Regions from separate parts of the Pseudarthrobacter sp. fls2-241-R2A-168 genome, predicted to be linked through region 2. Evidence: riboswitches for the same ligand, from Rfam matches in the RefSeq annotation. Region 2 holds a riboswitch; each other region holds the start of a gene.

Region 1 (4,251 bases), on a different contig from region 2:
TGTGGCCGAGGTGGTCGTGCAGGTACCAGTCGAGGTTGGCCAGCACTTTAGCGCGGGTGGTTTCACCGGCCCGCAGGTAGTAGCTCCGCGACTTCGTCAGCTCCACAAGGTCGGTGGTGGTGACACGATCCTGCCAATGCGTTAGGTGGCCCTCAAGATCGCGGAACTCCGGCCCTACGTGCGGCCGGAAATCCGGCTTGTAAACGTCTCCGGCATGCATGATCCGCGAAAGCCGGTGAACCCAGGGAACCGAGGTGTCCAGCTGGTTCCAGATCAGGCCCAGGGTTCCGTGCGGACGCAGGACGCGTGCCAGTTCAGTGCTGGCTGCGAGGGCGTCACACCAGTGCCAGGCCTGGGCAACGCTGACGACGTCGAAGGCTGCCGCGGGCAGTCCGGTCGCCTCCGCGGTGGCCCGGACAGCCGTGGCGTCAGGATAGTGCGCGCGCAACTGCTCGAGCATGTCCTCGGACGGGTCCACGGCGGTGACCGACAGTCCCATGCCGAGCAGGAGTTCGGTGAACTTCCCGGTGCCGGCCCCGGCGTCGAGGGCATCGCGGGCTCCGGCGGGGACCAGCCATTGTGCGGATTCTTGCGGATAACCCGGCCGGACCTGCTGGTAGTGCCCGCCGCCGTCCTGGAAGCTCTGGCCGAGCTCCCGCCGCCGTCCGTGATCAAGTTTGGGGCCACCCCGTACCACCTGTGGCCCTCCTTCGATTGATGCCCTTGGGTATCCTCCGAATTTACCGCAAGTGCCTAGTCGTCGATGCAGGGAGCGGCACCCGCGGTGCCCGGGGTGTTGGGAGCCCAGTGCGGGTAGGTCCGGGTATCGTTGGCGGGAACCCAGCGTCCGGCGTCCACCACGTAGTCCCAGCCCAGCCCGTTGGTGCGCAGCGCCGCGATACCGGCAAGGAGGCGTTCGGCGTCCTCCAGGCGGGAGCCGACGCCGAAGCTGGCGCGCAGGGATCCGGAGGGCAGACCCAGCCGCTTCAGCAGCGGGTGGGCGCAGAAACGTCCATCGCGCAGGCCCACGCCGTGTTCGGCGGACAGGTAGGCCGCCACCAGGCCGGCGTCGTAGCCTTCCACCGAGAAGTTGACCACACCGATGGTGTCCGTATCCGGGTTGGTGTCCTTGAAAATCTGGTGGACGGTGACGCCATCGATCTGCTGCAGGCCTTCCACCAGGAAAGACCGGATGGCCGATTCGTGGGCATGCCACTGTTCCTGGTCCAGCCCGGCGATCACCTGGGTTGCGCGTGCCAGCGTGGCGGCGCCCAGGACGTTGGGGGAGCCGCCCTCATGGCGGGCCGGGCCGGTGGCCCAGCTGACGCCGTCGAGCCTTGCTTCCTTGACGGCGCCGCCTCCGGCAAGGTGCGGCGTTCCGGCGTCCAGCCAGTCCGTGCGGCCCACCAGCACGCCGGCGCCGAAGGGTGCGTACAGCTTGTGGCCGGAGAAGGCGAGGTAGTCGACGTCGTCCGCTGCAATATTCACGCGGCGGTGCGGTGCCAGCTGGGCGGCGTCCACCACGATCCGTGCGCCGTGTTCGTGGGCCAGTGCAGCCAGGGCCCGGATGGGAAGGATTTCGCCGGTGACATTGGACGCGCCGGTGACGGCGAGCAGGCTCACCCCGCCCTGCTCCAGTTCCGCGCGGACGGCATCGATGGTGCCGGCGATGGTGTCGGCGGCAACGATGCTGCGGTGCGGGACGCCCTGCCACGGCAGCAGGTTGGCGTGGTGTTCGATGTCCAGGTAGAGGACATCGCCGTCGGGCCGTCCGTCTGTTTCCGGCAGGCAGCCGGCCAGCAGGTTCAGCGAATCCGTGGTGTTCCGGGTGAAGATCACGGAGTCGTCCGGGCGGCCGCCCACAAACTCGCGGACGATGTTGCGGGCGTTTTCGTAGACGGAGGTGCTGATCTGTGAAGCGTAGCCGGCACCCCGGTGGACGCTGGCGTAGAACGGCAGGATCTCGTTCAGGTAGGCCGAGACCACGGAGAGGGCCGGAGCCGAGGCGCCGTAGTCAAGGTTGGCGTAGCGGATGTGGCCGCCGTGGATCAGCGGCGCCTGGATTTCTGCGCCGGTGACGGCTGCGAGCGGCCGGCCGGCAGCGGCACGGCGGGCAAAGGTGGTTCCGGCCTGGGCTGTTCCAGACCCGGCAGCTTCGAACGTGGCGGTGGCATTGGGGGAGACGGTGGCAGTTGTCACGAAAGACCTCACTTCAGAAGGACTCCCGCTCCCGGGAATCCGCGCTTGCCGCATCCGCTCCGGACCGGCCTGGTCGTCACCCGGGGCACCCCACCGCGGTTGGAGGGTTGCCGGCCAGCAAACCGGGGTTTCGCGCTGGCACTCGTGACCTGGTTAAGAGCGTAGAACATCGGGTTGGGAGGTTTTAAGTCGGGGCGATTGTTAAGCGCTTTGTTACGCCTGGCCGGAATGAGCTTCTTTTGCCGAAGAAAAGAACGGCGGGCACCTCTCCAAGGAGGCGCCCGCCGCTGATTCTTCGATGATGCTGCTGTTACAGGAGGTCGTCCAGCTCCGGGTTCAACCTGCGGAGCACCTCGGAGTGCAGGATGGAGTTGGTGGCCAGGGCGTTGCCGCCGAAGGGCCCGTCTTCCCCTTCCAGGGATGTGAAGCGCCCGCCGGCTTCCACCACGATCGGTACCAGTGCCGCCATGTCGTACAGGTTCAGTTCAGGTTCGCAGGCGATATCCACTGAGCCCTCGGCCACCATGCAGTAGGACCAGAAGTCGCCGTACGCCCGGGTCCGCCACACATCCTCGGTGAGGCCCAGGAAGTTCTCCAGGCTGCCGCGTTCCTTCCAACCGCCCAGGCTGGAATAGGAAAGGGAAGCGTCGGAAAGCTTGGACACATTGGATACCCGGAGCCGGGTGGCCGCGGCGAGCGAACGGCCCATGTAGGCGCCCATGCCCTTGGCCGCCCACCAGCGTTTGCCCAAGGCCGGCGCGCTGACTACGCCCACCACCGGTTCGCCTTCATCCACCAGCGCGATCAGGGTGGCCCAGACCGGGACGCCGCGGACAAAGTTCTTGGTGCCGTCGATGGGATCGATAATCCAGCGGCGCGACCCGTGCCCTGTGCTGCCGAACTCCTCGCCCAGCACGGCGTCGCGCGGGCGGGAACGGGACAGCTGGCCGCGGATGGCTTCTTCGGCGGCCTTGTCCGCGTCCGTGACCGGCGTCAGGTCAGGCTTGGTCTCCACCTGGAGGTCCAGGGCCTTGAAACGGCCCATGGTCTGGTCATCCACGGAGTCGGCCAGCACATGGGCCAGGCGCAGGTCATCGTTGTAGCTTGAAGCGGGTTGGATCATGCTTCCAAACTACCGTCTGCGCGCGGTTCTGCTGGGAGATCGGCACTGTCAGTTGACGCTGCCAAGCTCCTTGGCCTCCTGGGCCTCCATCCGGGGATCGGTGCCGAGGAGCCTGCGCAGCGAGGCCAGCCGGGCAACACCCGTGGCTCCGGCATGGCCGCCTTCCACCCAGGCATCCAGGCCGCAGTTCACAGCTGTGGCAGTATGCTTGCAGCCCCGCTCGCAGTCCTCAATGCCGGGGAAGAGGTCCGGGAAGGAACGCAGGATGCGGTCCGGGTCCACGTGGGCGAGGCCGAAGGAGCGGATGCCCGGGGTGTCGATGATCCAGCTGCCCGCCGGCGCGTCCGACAACCTCAGCGCCAGGGCTGACGAGGACGTGTGGCGGCCGCGGCCCGTCACGGCGTTCACCCCGCCGGTTGCTCGCTCGGCCCCCGTCAGTGCGTTCACCATGGTTGACTTGCCCACGCCCGAATGCCCCAGCATTACGGTGACTTTTCCGTCCAAGTAGCCCCGCAGCTCCGCCACTGCGTTACTGTCCAGCCGGGCTGACAATCCGTCATCAGAGCGGGCGTCGATACCGGACGCCGCGGAGTCCGCCGTCCGGCTGATAATGACCGGGAAGTCCAGGTGCGTGTAGTTGGACAACAGCTCCGCCGGATCCTTGACGTCCGCCTTGGTGACCAGCAGGATCGGCTCGATCCCGGCGTCGTACGCAGCCACCAGGGCGCGGTCGATGAAGCCGGTGCGCGGCTCCGGGTTGGCCGCGGCCACCACAATCACCAGTTGGTCCGCATTGGCCACGACAGCCCGTTCCACGGGATCGGTATCATCAGCGCTGCGGCGAAGGAGGGTTTTACGTTCCTGGATTTTCACCAGCCGGGCCAAGGTGTTGGGGTCGCCGGAAACGTCTCCCACGAGCGAGACGAAGT
Region 2 (4,251 bases):
ACGTGACGAATGCCGCAATGATGCCGTCCAGCTCGGTTCCGGAATTGGGGAAGAACATCTTCCCGAACACCAAAGTGGCTGCTGAGGCGTACAGGAAGAACTCATACCACTCCACCACCGTTCCGGCCATGGAGGCTGCTACAACTTTTCGCAGGCCTGACGCCTTGACATCGGTTTCCCCGGACCGTTGTGCGGCGGACTTTTCCGTACTCATTAATGAACTCCTTCGGCGTCCTCTTCGACGCCACTGGGACAGGCTAAGGCGGGTACGTGTGATTTTGGCCACGCGCCGCCGGGTCCAAATGAGTATCGTCCGCCAATCCGTAGAGCTCAACGGCGAATCCTGCAGAGCCTATCTGCATTTATGCACATCCTGTGGATGGCAGGCCGGTTATGCCGAGAGGTGCACCCGGAGCTGGTCGCCCAGTTGGCCGATTTCAGTGAGGAATCCGTCGTGCCCGATAGGTGCCTCGATGAAGTGGACCTCCACGTCCCCTGGGAGCGCGCGGGCCAGTTCGAGGGACTGGGACGGGAAGTAGAGCCGGTCCGAATCCACGGCAGCCACGAAGAAGCGCGCACCGGCACGGGACAGGGTCTGCTCAAGCGGCCCGCGGCCGCGGCAGACATCGTGGCTCATCAGCGCTTCGGTAATGGCGATGTAGCTGTTGGCGTCAAACCGCTGGACCAGTTTGGTGCCCTGATGGTCCAGGTAGCTCTCCACCTGGTACCGGCCGCGCAACGCGAGCTGCTCGCCCTGGAGCGGCGATTCCGGGGCCTGGTGTGTCCGGCCGAAGCGGCCGTCCAGCTCCCCCGGTGAGCGGTACGTGATGTGGGCTATGCGCCGGGCCAGGGCCAGGCCCGCCTCCGGGAGTGGGCCGCCGTAGTAGTCGCCGCCATTGAAGTTGGCGTCCTGGCGGATGGCGAGCGTCTGCGCCTGGGCGAAGGCGATCTGCTCAGCGGTGCTCGCGGCCCCCACGGAAATCACCGCGCAGCGCTGCACGCGTTCCGGATACGTCACGGCCCATTCCAGCGCGCGGGCGCCGCCCATGGACCCGCCCAGCACCGCGAACCAGCTGCTGATACCCAGTTGGTCCGCCAGCCGGGCCTCCGCAACGGTGCTGTCCCGGAGGGTCACCAGCGGAAAACGGGAGCCCCACGGCTTGCCGTCGGGTGCCGGCGAGGACGGCCCGGTGGACCCGTAACAGCCGCCCACAATGTTGATGGAGACAACGAAGAACCGGTCGGTGTCCACCGGAGCGCCGGGGCCGGCGAGCTGCTCCCACCAGCCTTCTTCGGTGGTGTCGCCGCGGGTCACGTGCGTGCTGCCGGTGAGCGCGTGCTCGATCAGGACAGCGTTGCTGCCGTCCGCGTTGAGCGTGCCCCAAGTTTCGTAGGCCAGGGTGACATCCGGCAGGTAGCCGCCGCCTTCCAGCTTCAAATCCCCGATGGAGGCATAGCGGACAATCCCGTGTTCGGGGACGGTGGTACGGGTGACGGTAACCGTCATGGCAAGACCTCTTCTACGCGCTTGCCTGCCGTCGTCTGACCGGCAGGCCAGGTCTTCACCCGGGGCACCCCACCGCGGAAGGAGGGTTGCCGGCCAGCAAGCCGGGGCTGTCACTGGCACTCATGACCTGCATTGAGTGTACGAAACAGCCCCCGCCTGCCGCCAAGAGTGTGACTGGTTGTGACTTGCCGGCTTGCCGCCGCTGTGGCCATCGTCGGGCGCCGCTGGTGCCCGTGGTCCGGCGACGTTGGTGCCTGTGGTCAGGCGACGTTGGTGCCTGTGGTCAGGCGCCGCTGGCCTCCTTGGCCGCGCGGAAGCCGGCTTCGAGGTCAGCCAGGATGTCATCGATGTGCTCGATTCCCACGGAAAGGCGCACCAGGCCGGGCGTGACGCCCGCGACTGCCTGCTGTTCCGGCGAGAGCTGGCTGTGGGTGGTCGACGCCGGATGGATCACCAGGGAGCGGACGTCGCCGATGTTGGCAACATGGGAGTGCAGTTCCAGCGCGTCCACGAAGCGCTTGCCCGCCTCGGCCCCGCCGGCCAGGTTGAACGAGACGATGGCACCGGTCCCCTTGGGTCCGTACTTCCGGCCCCGTTCGTACCAGGGGCTGGAGGGCAGGCCCGCGTAGGCGACGGATTCGACGTCGTCCCTTCCTTCCAGCCAGCGCGCAACTTCCGTGGCATTGGCCACGTGACGTTCCACCCTCAGGCTCAATGTCTCCAGGCCCTGGGCAATGAGGAAGGCGTTGAAGGGCGACACCGCCGAACCCAGGTCGCGCAAGAGCTGGACACGGGCCTTGAGGATGTAGGAGAGGTTGGCGCCCAGTGCTCCCTCGGCGCCAAGGTCGCGGGCGTAGACCAGCCCGTTGTAGGTGGGGTCCGGAGTGTTGAAACCCGGGAACTTCTCCGGGTCTTTGCCAAAATCGAACTTCCCGGAGTCCACAATGACGCCGGCGATGGCAGAACCATGCCCGCCCAGGTACTTGGTGGCCGAGTGCACCACGATGTCCGCGCCCCATTCGAGCGGGCGGATCAGGTACGGAGTGGACAGGGTGTTGTCCACGATCAGCGGCACGCCGGCCTCATGGGCAACCTGGGACACGCCTTCAATGTCGAGGACGTCCTGCCGCGGGTTGGAAACTACTTCGCCGAAGAAGAGCTTGGTGTTGGGCTGCACCGCGTCGCGCCACTGGTCCAGGTTGTCCGGGTCCGCCACAAAGGTGACCGAGATGCCGAACTTCTTCAGGGTGTGCGCGAAGAGGTTATACGTGCCGCCGTAGAGGCTGGGGCTGGCCACGATGTGGTCCCCCGCCTCGGCGATGTTCAGGATGGCGAACGTCTCCGCGGCCTGCCCGGAGCTCAGCAGCAGTGCCCCCAGGCCGCCTTCAAGGCTGGCGATCCGCTGTTCCACGGCCTCCTGTGTGGGATTGCCAATCCTGGTATAGATGGGAGCCAGTTCGGCCAGGGCGAAGCGGTTGGCGGCACTTTCCGCGCTGGGGAACACAAAGGACGTGGTCTGGTAGATCGGGAGGGCGCGGGCGCCGGTAGCGCTGTCCGGCTCCTGGCCGACGTGGATCTGGCGGGTTTCGAAGGACCATCCGTTGGACATTTCAAGGCTCCTTTGACATGGGCCCGGCATGCTCGAAGCACTGCGGGCCGCGCTTGCAATCCGGCCTCTTGCCGGACAGCCAGGTCCTCACCCGGGGCACCCCACCGCGGTTGGAGGGTTGCCGGCCAGCGAGCCGGGGCTTGGCGCTGGCACTCATGACCTGAACCCAGTGTAGGAACACGCAGAGTACGCCCGACAGCATTGTGACGAACATGGTCCTGGACATCTTTACCGCCCTGGTGCGAATTTGTGGGGCCTGACCAGCGAAAATCCCAGTAAGGGTACCCTTAGCTGAGAGCCCGATCACAAAGTGCCAAGATGATGGCATGCGCATGGATCACGTCTCTTACGCCTGTGAACACGATGGCCTGGCGGCCACCACCGAACGTATTTCTTCTGCCCTCGGCGTCGAGGCAGTGAAGGGCGGGGTACACCCCCGGTTCGGCACCCGAAACATGATCATCCCCCTCGCCGGGCACAAATACCTCGAAGTCGTGGAGGTCCTGGACCACCCTGCTTCGGACAAGGCGCCGTTTGGACAGGCCGTGCGTGCCCGGTCTGCTGCGGGCGGCGGCTGGATGGGCTGGTGTGTCGAAGTGGACGACCTCGCCCCGTTTGAAGAGCGGCTTGGACGCTCGGCCGTCAACGGCAACCGCAAGTTTCCTGACGGCCGCGAACTGGTCTGGAAGCAGATCGGGATCCTCGGCCTGATCGCCGACCCCCAGGTTCCCTACATGCTCAAGTGGGAGGGCGATCCGTCCCTGCACCCGTCCAACGCCTACGAGAGCAACGTCAAGATGAGCTGCCTCACCATTGCCGGGTCGGCTGCACGGGTCACCGAGTGGCTGGGCGAGCCGGTGGAAAAGCCCCTCGAAGACGTAGCCGTTGATTGGGTGGCGCCGCACGGTACGCCCGGCATCCTGTCCGTCACTTTCGAAACCGCCAGCGGAGCCGTCACCATCTGACCCTCCGTCCGATGCCCGGGCCGCCCGGCCCGGGCATAGTAGTGGTGCGCCCCGGTTATCGCCTGGGCACCCTGTCCTTCCAAACTTCGGCCGCCATCAGCCGGTGACAACGGCGTCACCAGTTGATGGCGGCCGAATCCATTTTCCGGACCCGTCCGGGATTGAGTCTG
Region 3 (4,251 bases), on a different contig from region 2:
GTATTCCTTCAAGGCCGAACTCTGGCTCTATCCGGGCGAGGCTGGTTGGCATTTTCTGACCCTGCCTCCCGAGGTCGCAGATGACGTCCGGGTTCAAACTGCCGGTGCGAGCAAAGCGTTTGGCTCTATCAAGGTCACGGCCGAAACCGGTGGACACTCCTGGCAGACTTCCCTCTTCCGGGACACAAAGAGCGGCTCCTACCTGCTTCCCGTCAAAAAGGACATCAGGGACAAAGCCAAGATCGGCCAAGGCGACGAAGTAGTCGTCCACCTTTCTATATGGAACTTCTGAGCCCCCCTACACGGCGCAGGTTCCCGGCACAGGCGCACTAATGCAATCCAGCGCCCGAGCCGTGCCCGGACCCGGCACCGAACCGAGCCCCGGCCAGCACTAAATCTGCTTCAGTGCCTGTTCCAAATCGCCGATCAGGTCGTCCACGTCCTCAAGCCCCACGGACAGCCGAACAACTCCGTCACTGAGGCCGATGGCAGCGCGGCCTTCCGGCCCCATGGCGCGGTGCGTGGTGGTGGCCGGATGCGTAATCAGGGACTTGGAATCTCCCAGGTTGTTGGAGATGTCAATGATCCGCAAGGCGTCCAGCAGTGCAAAGGCGGCTTCCTTGCCGGAGCGCCCGCCCGATGGTGCCAGTTCGAGGGTGAGCACCGTTCCGCCGGCCTTCATCTGTTTGGCGGCAAGGCCGTATTGCGGGTGCGACTTCAGGAGCGGGTACTTCACCCAGCTCACTGCAGGCTGCTGCTCCAGCCACTCGGCGATCCGCAGCGCGGAGGCGGAGGAGTGGTTCACACGCAGGGCCATGGTCTCAAGGCCCTTGGTGAGGACCCAGGCGTTGAAGGCGGACAACGACGGACCGGTATGGCGCATGAGCTGCTTGACCGGACCTTCGATGAATTCCTTCGTTCCCAAAATCGCACCGCCCAGGACCCGGCCCTGGCCATCAATGTGCTTGGTCCCGGAGTAGACGATGACGTCGGCGCCCAACTGGCCGCAGCGCTGCAGCAGCGGAGTGGCAAAAACGTTGTCCACAACCACGGTGGCACCCGCCGCATGGGCGAGTTCGCTCACCGCGGCGATGTCCACGATCTCCTGCATGGGGTTGGACGGTGATTCGAAGAAAACGGCGGTGGTGGGCTGGGACAGGGCTTCGCGCCACTGGTCGAGGTCCGGGCCGTCCACAAAGACAGTCTCAACGCCCCACCGGGGCAGGATCTCGTTGAGGATCACAAAGCAGGAGCCAAAGAGTGAGCGGGCGGCGACCACGCGGTCGCCGGCAGCCAGCAAGGCGCCCAGGGCGGTGAAAACCGCCGACATGCCGGACGCGGTCGCAAAGCACGCTTCGGTGCCCTCAAGGAGTCGGAGCCGCTCCTGGAAGGTGGCCACAGAGGGGTTGCCGTAGCGGGAGTAGACAAAGCGCTCGTCCTCGCCGGTGAAGGCGCGCTCGGCAGCGGCGGCGGATTCATACACGAAGCCCGAGTTCAGGAACACCGCCTCGCTGGTTTCCTGGAAGTTGGTGCGGTCCAGTCCGCCGCGGACGGCCTGGGTGTCAGGGCTCCAGCCGGGGGCGTCTTCGTTGAAGGTCATTTAGTTCTTTCCCAGGTTGGTTGGCAGGCCGCGGTTCTTCCAGCCATTAACGGTGCGTTCGCCGTAGCGGTCCGGCTCGCCTTCGAAGCCCTCCAGCACGTTGTAGGAGGTGAAGCCGGCCTGTGTGGCGGCGATGGCGGCAGCGATGGACCGCTGGCCGGATCGGCACAGGAACAGCAGTTCAGTGGAGCCATCCTCGGGGGCCTGCAGGCTCAGGTCCTTGATGAAGTCGGGGTTAGGGATTCCGCCCGGGAAGGTCCACTGGATGAACAGGGGATCGTTGTCCGTGGCTTTGGTGTCCGGGATGCCGATATGGGCCCATTCACCCTCGGTGCGGACGTCCACCAGGATGGCACCCTGCTGTAGCTTGTCCCAGGCTTCCTGGGGAGTGAGGTCGCCGGCGTAGCTCATGCGTGGCCCTCGCCTGCGAACTCGAGGTCTTCGCCTGACAGTTCAAGCTCATCCACCGCAGTGGCCACCGCGGCATCAGCGGAAGCGATCGCTGCCGGCAGTACGACGGCCTGCGCCACGATGGCGGTGCTGCCGTTGAACGTGACGGCGGGGCTTCCGTGCAGCACATAGCCCTCGGCCAGGGCGGCGGAAATCCGCTCGCAGAAGGAGCGGTCATCAGGCCCCGTGATAAGGCGGTAGGCCAGTTTTTCTTCGTTGGCAGGGGCGTCTGACATGACGGATCTCCTTCTCTCACGCTTGCAGCTCGAATCGGTCGATATGCCGAGTATTCACCTGAGGCACCCCGCCGCGGAAGGAGGGTTGCCGACCGGCCAGTCAGGGCTTGGCGCCGGTACTCATTACTCCCCAAAAACGTAACACTTGGCACGTGGGCCCGCACCGCCGTCGTCGTCATGTTCCGTAACCGAAGCGCTGCTGGAGCAACTCGGGCGCACGTGCAGACGGTTCCCGGAACGGACGACGGCGGGAGTCACCACGGGCGGCTCAGGGCACCTGGCGCCCGTGGCTGCTTTCCGGGCAGATAGGGTTCTTGTGGGGCGCCGCCCCGGCAGTCGGAGCAAAGTCCTTGGGGGTCCTCATCAGTACGCCAACAGCCGCCGCACTGCAACACCTTTTAGGACACGGCCGTCTGCCAACTCGCCGCAGGCAACTCACCCGACAGTCCCTTCTCCGCGCCGCAGCTGCCCTTCTTGCCGCGATGCTGATTGCCGTCCTGGCAGTGATACTGCCCGCCGGGCCCGCCCGTGCTGCAGACACCGTCGCGGCCGAGGGCAAGCCGCTTCTGGGCGCAGTCCTCGAATGGGGCGAGGACACCGCGGCTGGCTTTACAGACAGGCTGGGAGCATCCCCGGCGCTCTTCGGGCATGACATCGCCCTACCCTTCCGCGGCTCGGAGGAGGAGAACATCAGGGGCTTCCTGGAGCAATCGGGGATGCAGGGCGCCCACGCCATGCTGACGGTCAAGCCCAGCATCGCCCTGGAGCAGGTCACCGCCGAGGCCGCCGCATCGTTTGCCGCCGAGGTACGGAAGCTGACTGCGAACTTCAAGGGCGAGGTGTTGATCCGCTTTGCCCCCGATATGAATGCCAGCTGGGTGGAGTGGGGCCAGCAGCCGGCCGCCTATCGGTCCGCCTTCCGGGCCGTCGCTGGGGCCTTTGAGGATACCGGCGGCCGTACGTCGATGGTGTGGGAGCCATACCTGGGAACGGGCTACCCATTTGTCCGGAACCGGAACGCTCCTGCGCCGGGCAGCGAGGGTTTCGCCCTCCTCGATAGCAACCGCGACGATGCGTGGAACGGTTCGGACGCGGCGTATGCCCCGTATTATCCCGGGGACGATGCCGTGGACTGGGTGGGTCTGACCGCGTTCCACGATGACACTGCCGGCGGGGCGCCGGTCAACACGGTGCCGCGGCCGAACGAACTGCAGGAAATGCTCACAACCTCCGGCGGGGAAGATTTCTACGCCACATATGCGGCAGGGAAGGACAAGCCGTTCGTCCTGCAGACCGCTGCGTTTTACAGCCCGGCATCCGGCGGCGCCTCGGATGTGGACATCAAGGCGGGCTGGTGGGACCAGGTCCTGGGTACGGCCACCTCCAGGGACTTCGCCAAAACGGCGGCCGTAGTCTGGGACGAGCGGACCAGCACCAGGGACACCGGGGTGGCAAGCATTGACTGGCTGCTCACCGGAAGCCCTGCGGTTGCGGCCGCCGCCCGGGACCGTCTAGAGACGTCCTCCATGGTGACCGGCCCGGTGACCCAGGTTGCGGCCGGCAGCGGATACGTCCGGGCCAACACACTCACCGGCGCCGCCGCCTGGACTGTGGGTGCGGCGCTGCTGATCCTCCTGGTGGCGTTGTGGCAGGTCCCCCGCAGGGTCAACACAGCAACTGCCTGGAGCTACACGGATCCTTCAAAGCGGGATTCGCGGGTGGACCTCCTGCGCGGCATGGCCATTGTGTTTGTGGTGGTGAACCACCTGGGCATGACGTCGCTGTTCCAGCTGTTGACCCAGGAAGCTGTGGGTTTCGTTTCCGGGGCCGAGCTTTTTGTCCTCTTCTCGGGCATCGTGGTGGGCATGGTCTATGGACCCAGGGTGAACGCGGACTTCGGAACCGTGGTGGACCTGACATCCCGGCGGGCAGGCAAGCTCTATGTAACGGCGCTCGCCGTGCTGA

The links. Region 2 has a riboswitch for S-adenosylmethionine ahead of metX (homoserine O-acetyltransferase MetX). Riboswitches for the same ligand answer to the same signal wherever they lie in the genome.
Region 1: linked by a shared signal. The riboswitch ahead of QRN11_RS14985 (aminotransferase class V-fold PLP-dependent enzyme) and the one ahead of metX (homoserine O-acetyltransferase MetX) in region 2 are both predicted to bind S-adenosylmethionine.
Region 3: linked by a shared signal. The riboswitch ahead of QRN11_RS04210 (DUF1737 domain-containing protein) and the one ahead of metX (homoserine O-acetyltransferase MetX) in region 2 are both predicted to bind S-adenosylmethionine.

The regions. Positions count from the first base shown of each region.
Region 1 is NZ_JARVSG010000026.1:102,066-106,316, forward strand. Features, by position in the region: gene QRN11_RS14980 (class I SAM-dependent methyltransferase) at 1-697, opposite strand, end outside; gene QRN11_RS14985 (aminotransferase class V-fold PLP-dependent enzyme) at 754-2,199, opposite strand; SAM riboswitch class IV at 2,236-2,349, opposite strand; gene hisN (histidinol-phosphatase) at 2,510-3,322, opposite strand; gene rsgA (ribosome small subunit-dependent GTPase A) at 3,371-4,251, opposite strand, start outside.
Region 2 is NZ_JARVSG010000037.1:21,076-25,326, forward strand. Features, by position in the region: gene QRN11_RS19040 (MFS transporter) at 1-214, opposite strand, end outside; gene metX (homoserine O-acetyltransferase MetX) at 392-1,507, opposite strand; SAM riboswitch class IV at 1,520-1,635, opposite strand; gene QRN11_RS19050 (bifunctional o-acetylhomoserine/o-acetylserine sulfhydrylase) at 1,791-3,116, opposite strand; SAM riboswitch class IV at 3,161-3,277, opposite strand; gene QRN11_RS19055 (VOC family protein) at 3,443-4,081, shown strand.
Region 3 is NZ_JARVSG010000005.1:413-4,663, forward strand. Features, by position in the region: gene QRN11_RS04195 (DUF1905 domain-containing protein) at 1-292, shown strand, start outside; gene QRN11_RS04200 (O-succinylhomoserine sulfhydrylase) at 392-1,600, opposite strand; gene QRN11_RS04205 (rhodanese-like domain-containing protein) at 1,601-2,011, opposite strand; gene QRN11_RS04210 (DUF1737 domain-containing protein) at 2,008-2,286, opposite strand; SAM riboswitch class IV at 2,300-2,414, opposite strand; gene opgC (OpgC domain-containing protein) at 2,769-4,251, shown strand, end outside.